2 regions of the Nocardia sp. NPDC004340 genome follow, and region 1 is predicted to be linked to the other one. Evidence: riboswitches for the same ligand, from Rfam matches in the RefSeq annotation. Region 1 holds a riboswitch; the other holds the start of a gene.
What was found. A riboswitch is a leader RNA that binds a small molecule or an ion and turns the genes downstream of it on or off. The one in region 1 is predicted to bind ZMP and ZTP.
Positions count from the first base shown of each region.

Region 2: linked by a shared signal. The riboswitch ahead of ACWEOI_RS34965 (hypothetical protein) and the one ahead of glyA (serine hydroxymethyltransferase) in region 1 are both predicted to bind ZMP and ZTP.

Region 1 covers NZ_JBSGDW010000002.1:312,396-319,217, reverse strand. The annotation lists gene coaA (type I pantothenate kinase) at 1-612, opposite strand, end outside; gene ACWEOI_RS08975 (DUF885 domain-containing protein) at 853-2,049, shown strand; ZMP/ZTP riboswitch at 2,336-2,421, shown strand; gene glyA (serine hydroxymethyltransferase) at 2,528-3,826, shown strand; gene ACWEOI_RS08965 (glutaredoxin domain-containing protein) at 3,887-4,195, opposite strand; gene ACWEOI_RS08960 (hypothetical protein) at 4,257-4,577, shown strand; gene ACWEOI_RS08955 (hypothetical protein) at 4,592-4,864, opposite strand; gene ACWEOI_RS08950 (DUF488 domain-containing protein) at 4,887-5,258, shown strand; gene ACWEOI_RS08945 (PhoH family protein) at 5,502-6,822, shown strand, end outside.
Region 2 covers NZ_JBSGDW010000019.1:36,706-43,527, forward strand. The annotation lists gene ACWEOI_RS34945 (MFS transporter) at 1-1,034, opposite strand, end outside; gene ACWEOI_RS34950 (hypothetical protein) at 1,261-1,596, shown strand; gene ACWEOI_RS34955 (MspA family porin) at 1,809-2,534, shown strand; gene ACWEOI_RS34960 (polyketide cyclase) at 2,555-3,040, opposite strand; ZMP/ZTP riboswitch at 3,120-3,200, shown strand; gene ACWEOI_RS34965 (hypothetical protein) at 3,229-4,368, shown strand; gene ACWEOI_RS34970 (hypothetical protein) at 4,418-5,233, opposite strand; gene ACWEOI_RS34975 (LysR family transcriptional regulator) at 5,336-6,211, opposite strand; gene ACWEOI_RS34980 (form I ribulose bisphosphate carboxylase large subunit) at 6,335-6,822, shown strand, end outside.

The DNA of each region.
Region 1 (6,822 bases):
CAGCACGTTGAGGCCCTCGACGATGAGGATGTCGGGCTGGCGCACGCAGTGGTATTCGCCGGGCACGATGTCGTAGGCGATGTGCGAGTAGACGGGCGCGCACACCTCGGACGCACCGGATTTCACCTCGGTGACGAATCGCAGCAGCTTGCGCCGGTCGTAGGACTCCGGGAAGCCCTTGCGGTGCATGATGCCGCGCCGGGTGAGTTCGGCTGTCGGGTACAGGAATCCGTCGGTGGTGACCAGATCCACCCGCGGATGGTGGTCCCAGCGTGCCAGCAGCGCCTGCAGCACACGCGCGGTGGTGGACTTGCCGACCGCGACCGAGCCCGCCACGCCGATGACGAACGGCACCTGACGGTCGGGGTGGGTCTCGCCGAGGAAGGTGGCGGTGGCGGCGAACAAGCGCTGCCTCGCCGCGACCTGCAGGTGGATGAGTCGGGCCAGTGGGAGGTAGACCTCGGCGACCTCTTCGAGGTCGATCTGCTCCCCGAGACCGCGCAGGCCGACCAGTTCTTCTTCGGTCAGCACCAGGGGAGTCGCCTTGCGCAGGGTGCGCCACTGCTTGCGGTCGAATTCCACGTAGGGGCTGGGCTCGCTCATCCGTGCCATTACTCGTGTCCTTGCATTCGACACTCGTGTCCTCGGATCTGACACTCGCTCCGCGTCGCCAACACTCCACGCATAGCCGAATTGTGCTCGGCTCCAACATCGAGGTGAACACCAGGTGTTGCTACTGGCCGGTAACCAGAGTGAGATAGGCGACATCACAGCCGTCGGGCGTGTCGGGTGAGGCTGCGCGGCACCGGGATCCGGGCCGCTCGCGCGCACCGCATCCCCTAGGGTCGAGATATGGCAGCGCATCCCCTGGTGACCGAGTATCTGCGGCTGGGACTGGCCTTCGACCGGCTGGAGGAGGGGTTCGTCGACGCCTACACCGGTGACCCGGCCCTGCGGCGCGAGGTCGAGAACGCGCCCGTGCCCGAACCGCGCGAGCTCGCGCACCGGGCCGCGGGCCTGCGCAAGGAACTGCCCGACGCGGGCCTGTCCGGCGAACGGGTCGAATTCCTCGACGTCCACCTGCGGGCGCTGGAGTGCTCCGGGCGCAAGTTCGCGGGGGAGGACATCTCCTTCGTCGACGAGGTGAGCGCCTACTTCGACGTGGACATCGCCCCGGGCGACACCGAGGACTACCGCGAGGCGCACCGGCAGCTCGACGAGGTGCTGCCGGGCGACGGCCCGCTGCTGGATCGCATCTCCGCGCACCGCCGCCAGGACGAGATCCCGCCCGAACGCCTGCGGGAATGCGTGGCCGCCTTCTCCGGCGCGCTGCGCGAGCTGGTCCGCGACCGCTACCCGCTGCCCGACAACGAGCACGTGGAATACGAAGTGGTGGGCGACAAGCCGTGGTCGGGCTTCAACTACTACCTGGGTGACTACCAGTCCCGGGTGGCCATCAACTCCGATCTCAAGCAGCACCTGTCGCATCTGCCCGGGCTGATCGCGCACGAGTCCTACCCGGGCCACCACACCGAGCACTGCCGCAAGGAGGCCGGACTGGTCGGCGCCGGGCAGGACGAGCAGACGCTGTTCGTGGTGAACACCCCGCAGTGCCTGATGGCGGAGGGGCTGGCCGATCTGGCCCTGAAGTCGATCGTGGGCCCGGGCTGGGGCCGCTGGGCGCAGGAGATCTACGCCGATCTCGGACTGCGTTTCGATGGTGAACGCGCCGAGCGGATTTCGACGGCGTCGGCGAACCTGTTGAGCGTCCGCCAGGATGCGGCGCTGTTGCTGCACGACCGCAAGCGTGATTCGACCGAGGTCGCGGAGTATCTGCAGCGCTGGAGCCTGGTCACGCCGGAGCGGGCCACGCAGTCGCTGCGCTTCCTGTCCTCACCGCTGTGGCGGGCCTACATCTCCACCTATGTGGAGGGCTATCGACTGCTGGGCGGCTGGCTGGATCGGGCGGGCGATGCCGCCGAGCGGTCCGAGCGGTTCCGCCGTCTGTTGGACGAACCCCTCACACCCGGCGCGATCCGCCGCATGTGAGGGGTACTCCCCGAAAAGTCCGGAAGGGTCAGGCACCCCAGGCGTTGCAGGACGCGCCGCCGCTGGAGGCGGTGCACAGGGTGCGGAGCAGGGTGAACAGGATGTCGGTCGGGCCACCGGTCGCGATGTTGAACAGCATGTGATGAATCCTCGAAATGTGGGTAGGGGCAAGGACACTGACCCATCTGGGTCAGTCGTGCGTCACCTTACCGAGATTTGTTGCTCCGCCATAGCCTGGATCTGTGATTCTGTCCACTCGAAGGACTGTTAACGCGGTTGGCTAGGATGGGAGGACCGCGACTGGCGCACTCGAGGTGGAAGTAACCACCGGGAAGCACCCCAAGTCCGGCACCGCGCGCCTGGGTGCCTGGCGATCCCCGAATCCCGATTCGGGGTACCCGGACGACGGAGGTGCGCCATGCACGATTCCCTGAACCCACTGACCGACTCCGCGGCGGCGGCCAATACACTCGGCGGCGTGACGACCCAGACGAGCGCCTCTGTGAACAGCCAGTCCCTCGCCGAACTCGACCCCGAGGTCGCGGCCGCGATGGGCGGCGAACTCGCTCGCCAGCGCGACACCCTCGAGATGATCGCCTCGGAGAACTTCGTGCCGCGCGCGGTCCTGCAGGCGCAGGGCAGCGTGCTCACCAACAAGTACGCCGAGGGCTACCCGGGCCGCCGCTACTACGGCGGCTGCGAGAACGTCGACATCGTCGAGGATCTGGCCCGCGCCCGCGTCAAGGAGCTCTTCGGCGCCGACTTCGCCAACGTCCAGCCGCACTCGGGCGCGCAGGCCAACGCCGCCGTCCTGTCCGCGCTGATGAACCCGGGCGAGAAGCTGCTCGGCCTGGACCTGGCCCACGGCGGCCACCTCACCCACGGCATGCGCCTGAACTTCTCGGGCAAGCTGTACGAGGTGCACGCCTACGGCGTGTCCAAGGAAGACCACCGCGTCGACATGGACGAGGTCCGCAAGATCGCCCGCGACACCCGCCCGAAGGTGATCGTCGCCGGCTGGTCGGCGTACCCGCGCCACCTGGACTTCGCCGCCTTCCGTGAGATCGCGGACGAGGTCGGCGCGTACCTGTGGGTCGACATGGCGCACTTCGCCGGTCTGGTCGCCGCCGGGCTGCACCCGTCGCCGGTCCCGCACGCCGACGTCGTGTCCTCCACCGTGCACAAGACCCTGGGCGGCCCCCGCTCCGGCCTGATCCTGGCCAAGCAGGAGTTCGCCAAGAAGCTGAACTCCTCGGTCTTCCCGGGCCAGCAGGGCGGCCCGCTCATGCACGCCATCGCCGCCAAGGCCGTGGCCTTCAAGATCGCCGGCAGCGCGGAGTTCGCGGAGCGTCAGGCCCGCACCATCTCCGGCGCCAAGATCCTCGCCGAGCGCCTGACCGCCACCGACGCCAAGGACAAGGGCATCACCGTCCTGACCGGCGGCACCGACGTCCACCTGGTGCTGGTCGACCTGCGCAACTCGCAGCTCGACGGCCAGCAGGGCGAGGACCTCCTGCACGAGATCGGAATCACCGTGAACCGCAACGCGGTTCCGTTCGACCCGCGCCCGCCGATGGTCACCTCCGGTCTGCGCATCGGCACCCCGGCCCTGGCCACCCGCGGCTTCGGCGACGAGCAGTTCACCGAGGTCGCCGAGATCATCGCCGCCGCGCTGACCGGCTCCGGCGACCTGGACTCCCTGCGTCAGCGCGTCTCCAAGCTGGCTCAGGACTTCCCGCTGTACGACGGCCTCGAGGACTGGCGTCTGCTGGGCTGATCCCCGCCGAACGGCCGAGCGCCCGCCGCGATCTCACGATCGCGGCGGGCGCTCGTCGTTTCAGAAGGTCCAGAACCTGCGTGGGCCGCCGGTGAGCTGGGGAGCGTCGGCGGAGACGGTCGCGATCAACTCCTTGGGATGCGGGTTGACCCAGTTGCGCTCCGTCGAACCGTCGCGGAACACGACCGTGGGCACGGTCTCGTTGCCGTCGGCCACCGAGCGGACGAACGCCGCCGCGTCGGGGTCCTGCCAGATGTCGATCTCACGGTGAACGATGCCGTGCCGGTTGAGGACCCGGCGCATGCGCGAACAATAGGGGCAGCCGGGACGCCGGTAGACGATCAGCTCCGCGGTGGCATCAGCGCTCATTCTCGGAGTGTAGGACCGCCGCGACGGAACGGCCTATGCTGCAAGGGGATCGGAGGCGGGGATGACGACCACCGTTTTGCTGCTGGGATTGAAGTCGGCCGTGGTGGACGAGGTGCGCGAGCGCGTCGGCCTACCGGAGGTCGACATCCACGCGGGCACCGGGCCGGCCGATCTGCGGGACATGTTGGCGCGCACCCCGATCGACCACGTGATCATGGGTGCGGGCCTGGACCTCGAGGACCGGCTGAGCATCGTGCGCGCCGTCTTCGAATCCAGTGACCGCACCACCGTCCACATGAAGGACTTCGCCTCGGGGCCGCAGGGATTCGCGCCGTTCGTGCGTGCCGTGCTCATCGGACTGCGCGGCACGCCGACCGGCTGAATTCCGCTGACGCCTCAGGCGTGCTTGGTGAGGTAGTCCATGTACATCGGCCGCAGCACCTCGCCCAGTTTGCCTTCCCCGGCGTGGAAGTAGTCGTCGAGCAGTGCCGCGGTGTTCCAGATGTCGACCTCGCCCTCACCCTGCTTGCCCGCCGCCACCTCGGCGCCGGGAATCGCCTTGAGCAGCTGCCACAGGAATTTGACGTCGCCGCGGCGGGCGGCCAGCTTCACGGCGCGGTCGTGCAATTCCTTGGTGGACAGCGTCGCCAGATCCGGAGTTTCGGCCATGGTCTCGACTGTAATGGAGCACATGACACAGCAACCGGGATACCGGGTCAAGCGCGTCTACGACGCCCCCGATGCCGCCGACGGCCACCGCGTGCTGGTGGACCGGCTGTGGCCGCGCGGCATCAGCAAACAGCAAGCGGCCATTGACGAATGGGCCAAAGACGTGACCCCGTCGAACGAACTTCGCAAGTGGTATCACGCCGCGCCGGAGACACGCCGTGCCGAGTTCGAGCGCAAGTATCGAATCGAGCTCGGGGCCGATGCGGCCCGCGAAGGTCTGGCGCACCTGCGGGAGGAGGCCGCAACCGGTCCGTTGACCCTGGTCACGGCTACGAAAGAGCCGGAGCACAGCCATGTCCCGGTACTTCTCGCGGAATTGGGCGAAACACCCTAACGGGACTCCCGTTAACCCGATCTTCACGAATGCGCCCGATAGTCCGGCGGCCGGATCGCGAATTCGGCGGTAGCGTCGGGGGTGCGGGCCGCGTAGGTGTGGCTCGTACGGGAGGTCCTGATCGTGACTGAGCAACTCAGTACGAGGGGGCCGGCACCCGGCCCTCGGGTCGTACGACCCCAAGGCTGACCGGCCCAGCGAGAACGCTCGCGCGGTGTCGCGCGAGTGGCAAAGGAGCCCACCGTGACTGATGCACGCTCCGTCAACGCTCCCACCAGGGACGCCGGCTCTGACCAGAGCCCGCGGCCCACGACACGGGGAGTTCGCGCCTCGCAGTCGTCCGATTCCGGACCGAAAACCTTCGTAGTCGACACGTCGGTGTTGCTGTCCGACCCCTGGGCCCTGACCCGCTTCGGCGAGCACCACGTGGTGCTGCCGCTCGTGGTGATCAGTGAGCTCGAGGCCAAACGCCACCACCACGAACTCGGCTGGTTCGCTCGCGAGGCGCTGCGCATGCTGGACGATATGCGCTTGGCGCACGGTCGGCTCGATCAACGGGTGCAGGTCGGCACCCAGGGCGGGACACTCCAGGTGGAGTTGAACCACACCGACCCCGCGGTACTGCCCGTCGGATTCCGCACCGACAGCAACGATTCCCGCATTCTGGCGTGCGCGCTCAACCTGGCCGCCGAGGGCCAGCGGGTCGCACTGGTATCCAAGGACATTCCGCTGCGGGTCAAGGCCGGTGCGGTCGGCCTGCAGGCCGAGGAATACCACGCCCAGGATGTCGTGATCTCCGGGTGGACCGGCATGGTGGAGCTCGAGGTGGCCACGGCCACCGTCGACAAGCTCTACGCCGATTCGATCATCGATCTCGACGAGGCTCGGGACATGCCCTGCCACACCGGGATTCGCATGGTCAGCCCGCGCGGCAGCGCCCTGGCCCGGGTCACGCCGGACAAACGGGTGCAGCTGGTGCGCGGCGACCGGGAGGCGTTCGGACTGCACGGGCGCTCGGCCGAACAGCGGATCGCGCTCGATCTGCTGCTGGACGAGAGCGTCGGCATCATCTCGCTCGGCGGGCGGGCCGGTACCGGTAAATCCGCGCTGGCGCTGACGGCCGGACTGGAGGCGGTGCTGGAGCGCCGCACGCATCGGAAGGTGGTGGTGTTCCGCCCGCTCTACGCGGTGGGCGGGCAGGAGCTCGGCTATCTGCCGGGCTCGGAGAGCGACAAGATGGGGCCGTGGGCGCAGGCCGTCTTCGACACCCTGGAGGGGCTGGCCAGCCCCGAGGTGATGGAGGAGGTGCAGGCGCGCGGCATGCTGGAAGTGTTGCCGCTCACCCACATTCGCGGGCGCTCGCTACACGACTCCTTCGTGATCGTGGACGAGGCGCAGTCGCTGGAACGCAATGTGCTGCTCACCGTCCTGAGCCGGTTGGGCAGCGGATCGCGGGTGGTGCTCACCCACGACGTGGCCCAGCGCGACAACCTGCGGGTGGGCCGGCACGACGGCGTGGCCGCGGTCATCGAGAAGCTCAAGGGGCACCCGCTGTTCGCGCACG
Region 2 (6,822 bases), on a different contig from region 1:
AGCGGCGTCTGCTCGAACGAGAACCCGTGCAGCGGCAGCCAGATACCCTGCAGCCAGATGATCAGCATGAACTGCAGACCGCCGCGGCCCAGCGAGGACATCAGCCCGGCGATATTGCCCAGCGCGAACGCCCGGTTCTTGAACAGCGACATATTGAACATCGGCTGCGCGACCTTGGACTCGATCACGCAGAACACGGCCAGCAGGATGATGCCGCCGATCACGGCGCCCAGCACCCACGGGTTGGTCCAGCCGGTCTTCGAATCCCCGTGCGGCTGAATGCCGTAGGTGATGCCGGTCAGCAACGCGGTCAAGCCCAGCGCGAACGTGATGGTGCCCGGCAGATCCAGCGATCCCGGATTGCGCTGGCCATTGTCGTGCAGCGAGCGATAGGACCAGATGGTGCCGATGATGCCGAACGGCACGCTCACCCAGAAGATGGCCTTCCAATCCCACTGCGCCAGTACGCCGCCCATGAGCAGACCGAGGAACGAGCCGGCCACCGCCGCGACCTGATTGATCCCGAGCGCGAACCCGCGTTCGTCGGCCGGGAAGGCGTCGGTGAGGATCGCGCTCGCGTTGGCCATCAGCATCGCGCCGCCGACGCCCTGGATCACCCGCCAGGCGATCAGCCACACCGCCCCGCCGCCGTGCGTGAACGGATCGAACGACAAGGCCACGGCCGCGAAGCTGAACACCACGAACCCGTAGTTGTAGATCTTCACCCGCCCGACCATGTCGCCGAGCCGCCCGAACATGACCACGAGCACGGCCGAGGACAGCAGGAAGCCCATCATCAGCCACAGCAGGTAGCTGACATTGGCCGGTTCCAGGGGGTTGAGCCCGATGCCGCGGAAGATGTCGGGCAGCGAGATCGTCACGATCGAGGAGTTGATGGTGACCATGAGCATGCCCAGCGTCGTATTCGACAGGGCCACCCACTTGTACCGGGGGTGATCGTGCTCGATCCGGAGTCGTCTCCGAATGGTCTGGACGTCACCGGCATCCAATCCGGTGGTAGGGGCCGCAGCCATCAGAGCCTCCCGCGAGTCTGCGAACGAACTTCCCCAATATAGTTGCATGTTGCTAACTAACGAAATCGGGCGTGCCTCACTCAGTGGAATGCCTTGCGGTCAAAAACAGAGCGTTGTACGGGTTTCGCGGACCGCGCCGAGGTGAGCGCTGGTTTCGCGGAGGGGAATTCGAGCACCGTGAGCACTGGACGACGGCGGACGGCGATCATGACTCTGGCGACCCGGCGTGCTGGCGGGCGTGTGCCTGCCGACCGCGCTCGCGGACGCACCCCCGGCCACCGGCAGCCAGTTCATCCGCCACCTCAACGCCGCGGGCGACACCGACCCCGGCATCACCTACACCGTGATAGCCAGCCGCGCCGACCAGGTCTCCACCCCACCGGAGGCCACCTTCCTCACCGCCGGCCCCGAGGCCCCCGTCCGCAACATCTGGGTCCAAGACCTCTGCCCCGCAGACACTTTCGACCACGGCATCCTCCCGCGGTCACCCACCGTCGACTACCTGGTCGAACAGGCCCTCGACCCCGCCTACTCCGGCGACGCCTGCCCACCCGGCAACTGACCGCGGGCAACCGGAATACGTATCGTGCCGACTTCTCCTGCGCGGCACGGATTCCCGGCTGATCGCAAATGTGAAACCACCGATTCCCGCCGGTCGACACGCGAGCCGCAGCGCACCAGTCCGGCACGATTTGCAGTTACGCTGCTATTCGGGACATGCGCCTGCGGTATCGAGCTCGTACACCTCTTCGAGAACGAGAACAGGATCCGGTTATGCGACATGCGCTCATGGCCACCGCGGCAGTTACAGCCGTGGCCGGTGTCACCCTGGCGAGCCTATGGGCCTGGGGTGCCGATGCGGTCGGGGCTCAGCCGCCCGGCGGGGATGTTTCCGGCGCGGGAGTGCATATCGTCGCGTCGGTCGACAGCGTCGAGGTGAATCCGCCCGGAAACCGGACGCCGAACTTCCTGATGACGTTCTCCCATGCCGCGCAGATGTCGGGCAATTACTCGGTCACCGTGGACGGTGGCCCGATCACATCCGGTCAGGCCGTCGCGGGGTTCATCCTCGGCTGCGGAATCAGCGTGGCCGGCGGCGTCACCGTCGGCATCGAACCCAACCAAGGTCTGGCCGCCGCCATCTCCCCGTCGGTGGCCCCGGGGAGCGTCTCCGCCAGCCCGCCGAGCGGGACGGTCACGCCCAGCGCTTCGGTCACCGCGCCCGACATCAGTCTCGGACCCAGTGTGGGCGGGGCGCTGGGTGTGACGGAAGTCTTGACGGCCACCATGGGGCCCGGCCAGGTCACCACGGCGACCACGGCGACCGCCGCCTTGGACAGCGGCACCATGTTCCCGTTCCAAATCATGTTCAACAACGCCGCATTGAACGTCGCGCAGTGCGCTTCGCCGGTGTCCGCGGTCCCCTTCGTCACCACCACGGTGAGCACCGCGCAGGGCGTCATACAGACCACCGGCTACGGCGACCAGTTCACCTTCTGAACCCGGCCGGTCGCCCAGGCCTACTGTGAGGGCAGTTCCGGCCGGGATTTTCCCGGGGCGACGGTGCGGGCGAGAATGCCGAGGGTGGCACGGAGGGCGCTTTCGGGGATCACCGGGAAGATATCGGCGTCCTTGAATTCCTGGGGGACCGCGGACCAGTCGTAATAGGACGTCACGAGAGTGCCCGCTGCGATGGGCTCGAGGTAGTAGCCGTAGACGTGGCCCGGCTCGACTCGGCCGCGAACGGTCCAGGCGATCTGCTTGTCCCGTTCGAATGCGACGATCTCGACCGTCACGTCGTACAGACCGAGCGGGTAGTCGTTGAGAGCCTCGCGATCCATGTGCACGACGAACGTGTCGCCGGTGGCGGTGACGAGGTCTCCGCTGGCCGCCATCAACATGCCGGAGCTGTCGATGGAAACGTGGCCTTGCGGATCGCTCAGGATGGCGAAGATCTCGGCCGCCGATGCGGCAACGGCCCGCTGCACTCTAAATTGTTCTGACACAACAGGATTCTACGCACCCGCACCGAGGCGGGCGACCCGCCACCCGCTCGGTCCCGAAACCCCCCGGAAGCGTGCACTACAGTGGTGTCGCGACTGGCGTGACGTGGACAAGACCACGAGGAAGCGCATAATCGGAGCGTCGTCCGCCTGGGTGCTCCCGAACTCGAGTTCGGGAAGTGGGCACCATCATGGATCTTCGGTACGGCATGAATCCCCATCAGCGAGCCCGCGTGGTCGACGGCAGCGCCGAACACATTCGCGTGTTGCACGGTTCCGCGTCGCTGATCAACTACCTCGACCTGATCAACGCCTGGCAGCTGGTCGCTGAGGCACAGGCCGCGACCGCCCGGGTGGCGGCAACCTCGTTCAAGCACGTCTCACCGGCCGGGGCGGCGCTCGACGGGGAGCTCGACGAAACCCTCCGCGAGTCCTGGGGTTTGGGTGACACCGGCCTCGGACCGGTTGCCGCCGCCTACATTCGCGCTCGCGACGCCGATCCGCGCTCCTCGTACGGCGACATGATCGCGGTGTCCGCGCCCGTGGACGACGAACTGGCCGACCTGCTGGGCGGCGTGGTGTCCGACGGCATCATCGCGCCGGGCTACGCGCCCGGGACCGTCGCGAAGCTGGCCCGCAAGAAGGGCGGCCGCTTCCTGGTCGTCGAGGTCGATCCCGCGTACCGGCCGCCGGAGACCGAGAGCCGCACCGTCTTCGGCGTCATCCTCGAGCAGGACCGTGACCGGCAGCCCATCACCGCGGAGCTGATCCGGGTGGCCGATGGGCCCGCCCTCACCGAGGCGGTGGTCTCGGACGCGCTGCTCGGCATGATCACCGCCCGCTACACGCAGTCGAACACGGTGGTCCTGGTGCGCGACGGCATGACCGTCGGCGTCGGGGCGGGCCAGCAGTCCCGGGTGGACTGCACCCTGCTGGCCGGAGCCAAGGCCCGCACCTGGTGGAACCGCCGCCACCCGGCCATCCGCGCGCTGCCACTGCCCGCGTCCCTACCCCGGCAGGAGCGCCTGAACTGGCGGATCGCCCTCGCCGCAGGCACTCTCACCGCCACCCAGCACACCGAACTCGCGGACCTGCTGACCGAGCCGACCTCCGCCCCCGACCTCAGCGCCTGGACGCGTCAGCTCTCGGGCCTCACGCTCGTGTCCGACGGCTACCTGCCCTTCCGTGACAATGTCGACGTCGCCGCCGCCCACGGCGTCACCGCGATCATCGAACCCGCCGGAGCCCTGCGCGCCGACGCCATCATCGACGCCTGCCGCGAACACCGGATCACCCTCGCGCGCACCGACCTCCGCATGTTCCACCACTGACCGGTTTCCCGGCGACCGGCACCTGACCGCGGCACAAGCGATGCCGCGGTCAGCGTGGCCGGGTCGGCAGGACCGGGGGGACGAGCGTCGGTAGGCGACTGTAGGGGAAGGTGGGCTGGACGAAACTGGGGCGGTCGAGGGTGAAATTGGGCTGTCGGGCGGGCGGGTCCGTGTGGGGCTCGCGTAGCGCCATGGCGAGTACGAAGACGAATATGCCTGCTATGGCCACCGCCGCCAGCATGATCAGGTTGGATTCGCGCTTTCCCGGTTCTGCGTATGGCGCCGGGCGGTGGGGGACGTTCCTCGTTCGAGGGGCGGATGGTGCCCGCGGCGGTGGCGGCGGGCGGTGAACCGGCTGCGCGGCATAGGGCGCCCCACCGGCCTCGCGCAGCACCGTCGGCAGCGTGTACTCGATGCCGTCGAGCATCGAACCCAGCACATCCGACTGCACGCGGTCCAATAATTCGCGGCGTTGCAGGCCGCTGTGCAGCGCGCGGGCGGCCGCCGCGGACTCATCGGCGATCAATCCGAGAACGACCAACCCGACGGGAATCGGCCAGAGGCGGTACCGGGTCGCCAAGCGGCCGGAGACATCCAGGGCGATCGCGCACTGATCGGTGAGGCGCGCGTTCTCCCACCGGCCCGCGCCGCGGCTCGGGCGGTCGATCATCCCCTTGCGCTCGATCGCATCGGCATCGCCGGTGTCCAAGCAGATTCGCGACCAGTCACCCGACCCGTCCGCTCGCATCAATGCCACCAGCAGGTCACCCGTGTCGACGGGAGCCGGAGCCCTGGCGACCGCGGCTAGTCGCAATGCGACGACCACCGTCGTATGGAAGCGGGCACCATCGAGTACGCCAGCCATGAATCATCTCCCCCGGCTGGGCCGAAAACCGGAGTACGTACCGCTCCGTTTGCGAGGAGAGTACAGCGTCGACAGTGTCCTGTCAGGGGATATTCGACGACCTCAGACACCACGAAATGCTTTGTCGCCGACTCGATCCGGGTCCGTGATGTGGGAGAGGAACAGGCGCGCGGCGGGGGTGGGGGTGCGGGTGGTGACGGCGTGCCAGGGGCGGGTGAGGGGAGTGCCCTCGACGGGGAGGATCTCCAGGCGGCCGGTGGCGAGATCGGCGGCGACGGCGTCGGAGTGGATGAGGGTGATGCCGAGACCCTCGCGTGCGGCGGCCAGGGCGGCGCCGTGGGTGCCGAGAGTCAGTGTGGGCGGATGGATTTGGAGGCGGTCGAAGAGGGCGAGGGTGGTGTCGCGGGTGCCCGAACCTTTGCCGCGCAGGAGCCAGATGGCGTCACAGGGGTCGGGCCAGCGGGAGGGCGCGCCGACGACGACGAGTTGGCAGGGGCGGCGGGCGCGGGTGACGAGGCCGGTGTCGCGGGGCGGGCGGCCGGCGACCACGAGGTCGGTTTCGTGGTGGGTGAGTTCGAGGAACAGGACGTCGCGGGGGTGGATCGACAGGCCCAGTTCGATGTCGGGATACCGGGTTCGGAACGATGCCAGCAGGTGGAGCAGGACGTATTCGCCCGCGGTGGCGACGACGCCGATGCGCAGCCGGCCGGTCTCGGCCTCCCGGACGGCGGCGTGCGCTTCCTTCATCAGACCGAGGATGCTGCGGCAGTAATCGGCGTACACCCGCCCGGCTTCGGTGAGCGCGATGCCGCGCCCGGATTTGGTCACGAGTTTCGCGCCGAGTTGTTTCTCGATGTGTGCTACGGCCGCAGAGGCGGCGGCCTCGGTGATGTGCAACTGGGCGGCGGCGCGGCGAATGCTGGAGTGCTTGGCAACGGCGAGAAAGGTTTCCATGCGCACCGCGCTCACCGTACCCATACTCAACAGTAGCAAACCCGACGAAAAGGTTGAGCGAGAACAGAAACAATCGAATTGTTTGTCGTTAACGGGCCCGTCATCCTGGGAATCGCAAGTGACCCAACCCGGTTCGCAGGAGGAAAGATGGCCGGATCTGACGATGATCAGCGCAGCCGGTGGGATCCGGGCGTGCAGTCGTATGCGTCGATGGGATACTACAACCCGGACTACGAGCCGAAGGACACCGACGTCCTCGCGGTGTTCCGGGTGACGCCCCAGGACGGCGTCGACCCGATCGAGGCGTCGGCGGCCGTCGCCGGTGAATCCTCCACCGCCACTTGGACAGTCGTCTGGACCGACCGCCTCACCGCGCACAACCGGTACCAGGCCAAGTGCTACCGCGTCGAGGAGGTGCCGGGTCGCCCGGGCGAGTACTTCGCCTACGTCGCCTACGATCTGGACCTCTTCGAGGAGGGCTCCATCACGAACCTCACGTCCTCGGTGATCGGCAATGTGTTCGGTTTCAAACCGCTGAAGGCATTGCGGCTGGAGGATATGCGTATTCCCGTGGCGTATGTCAAGACCTTCCAGGGTCCGCCGCACGGAATCGTGATGGAGCGCGAGTATCTCAA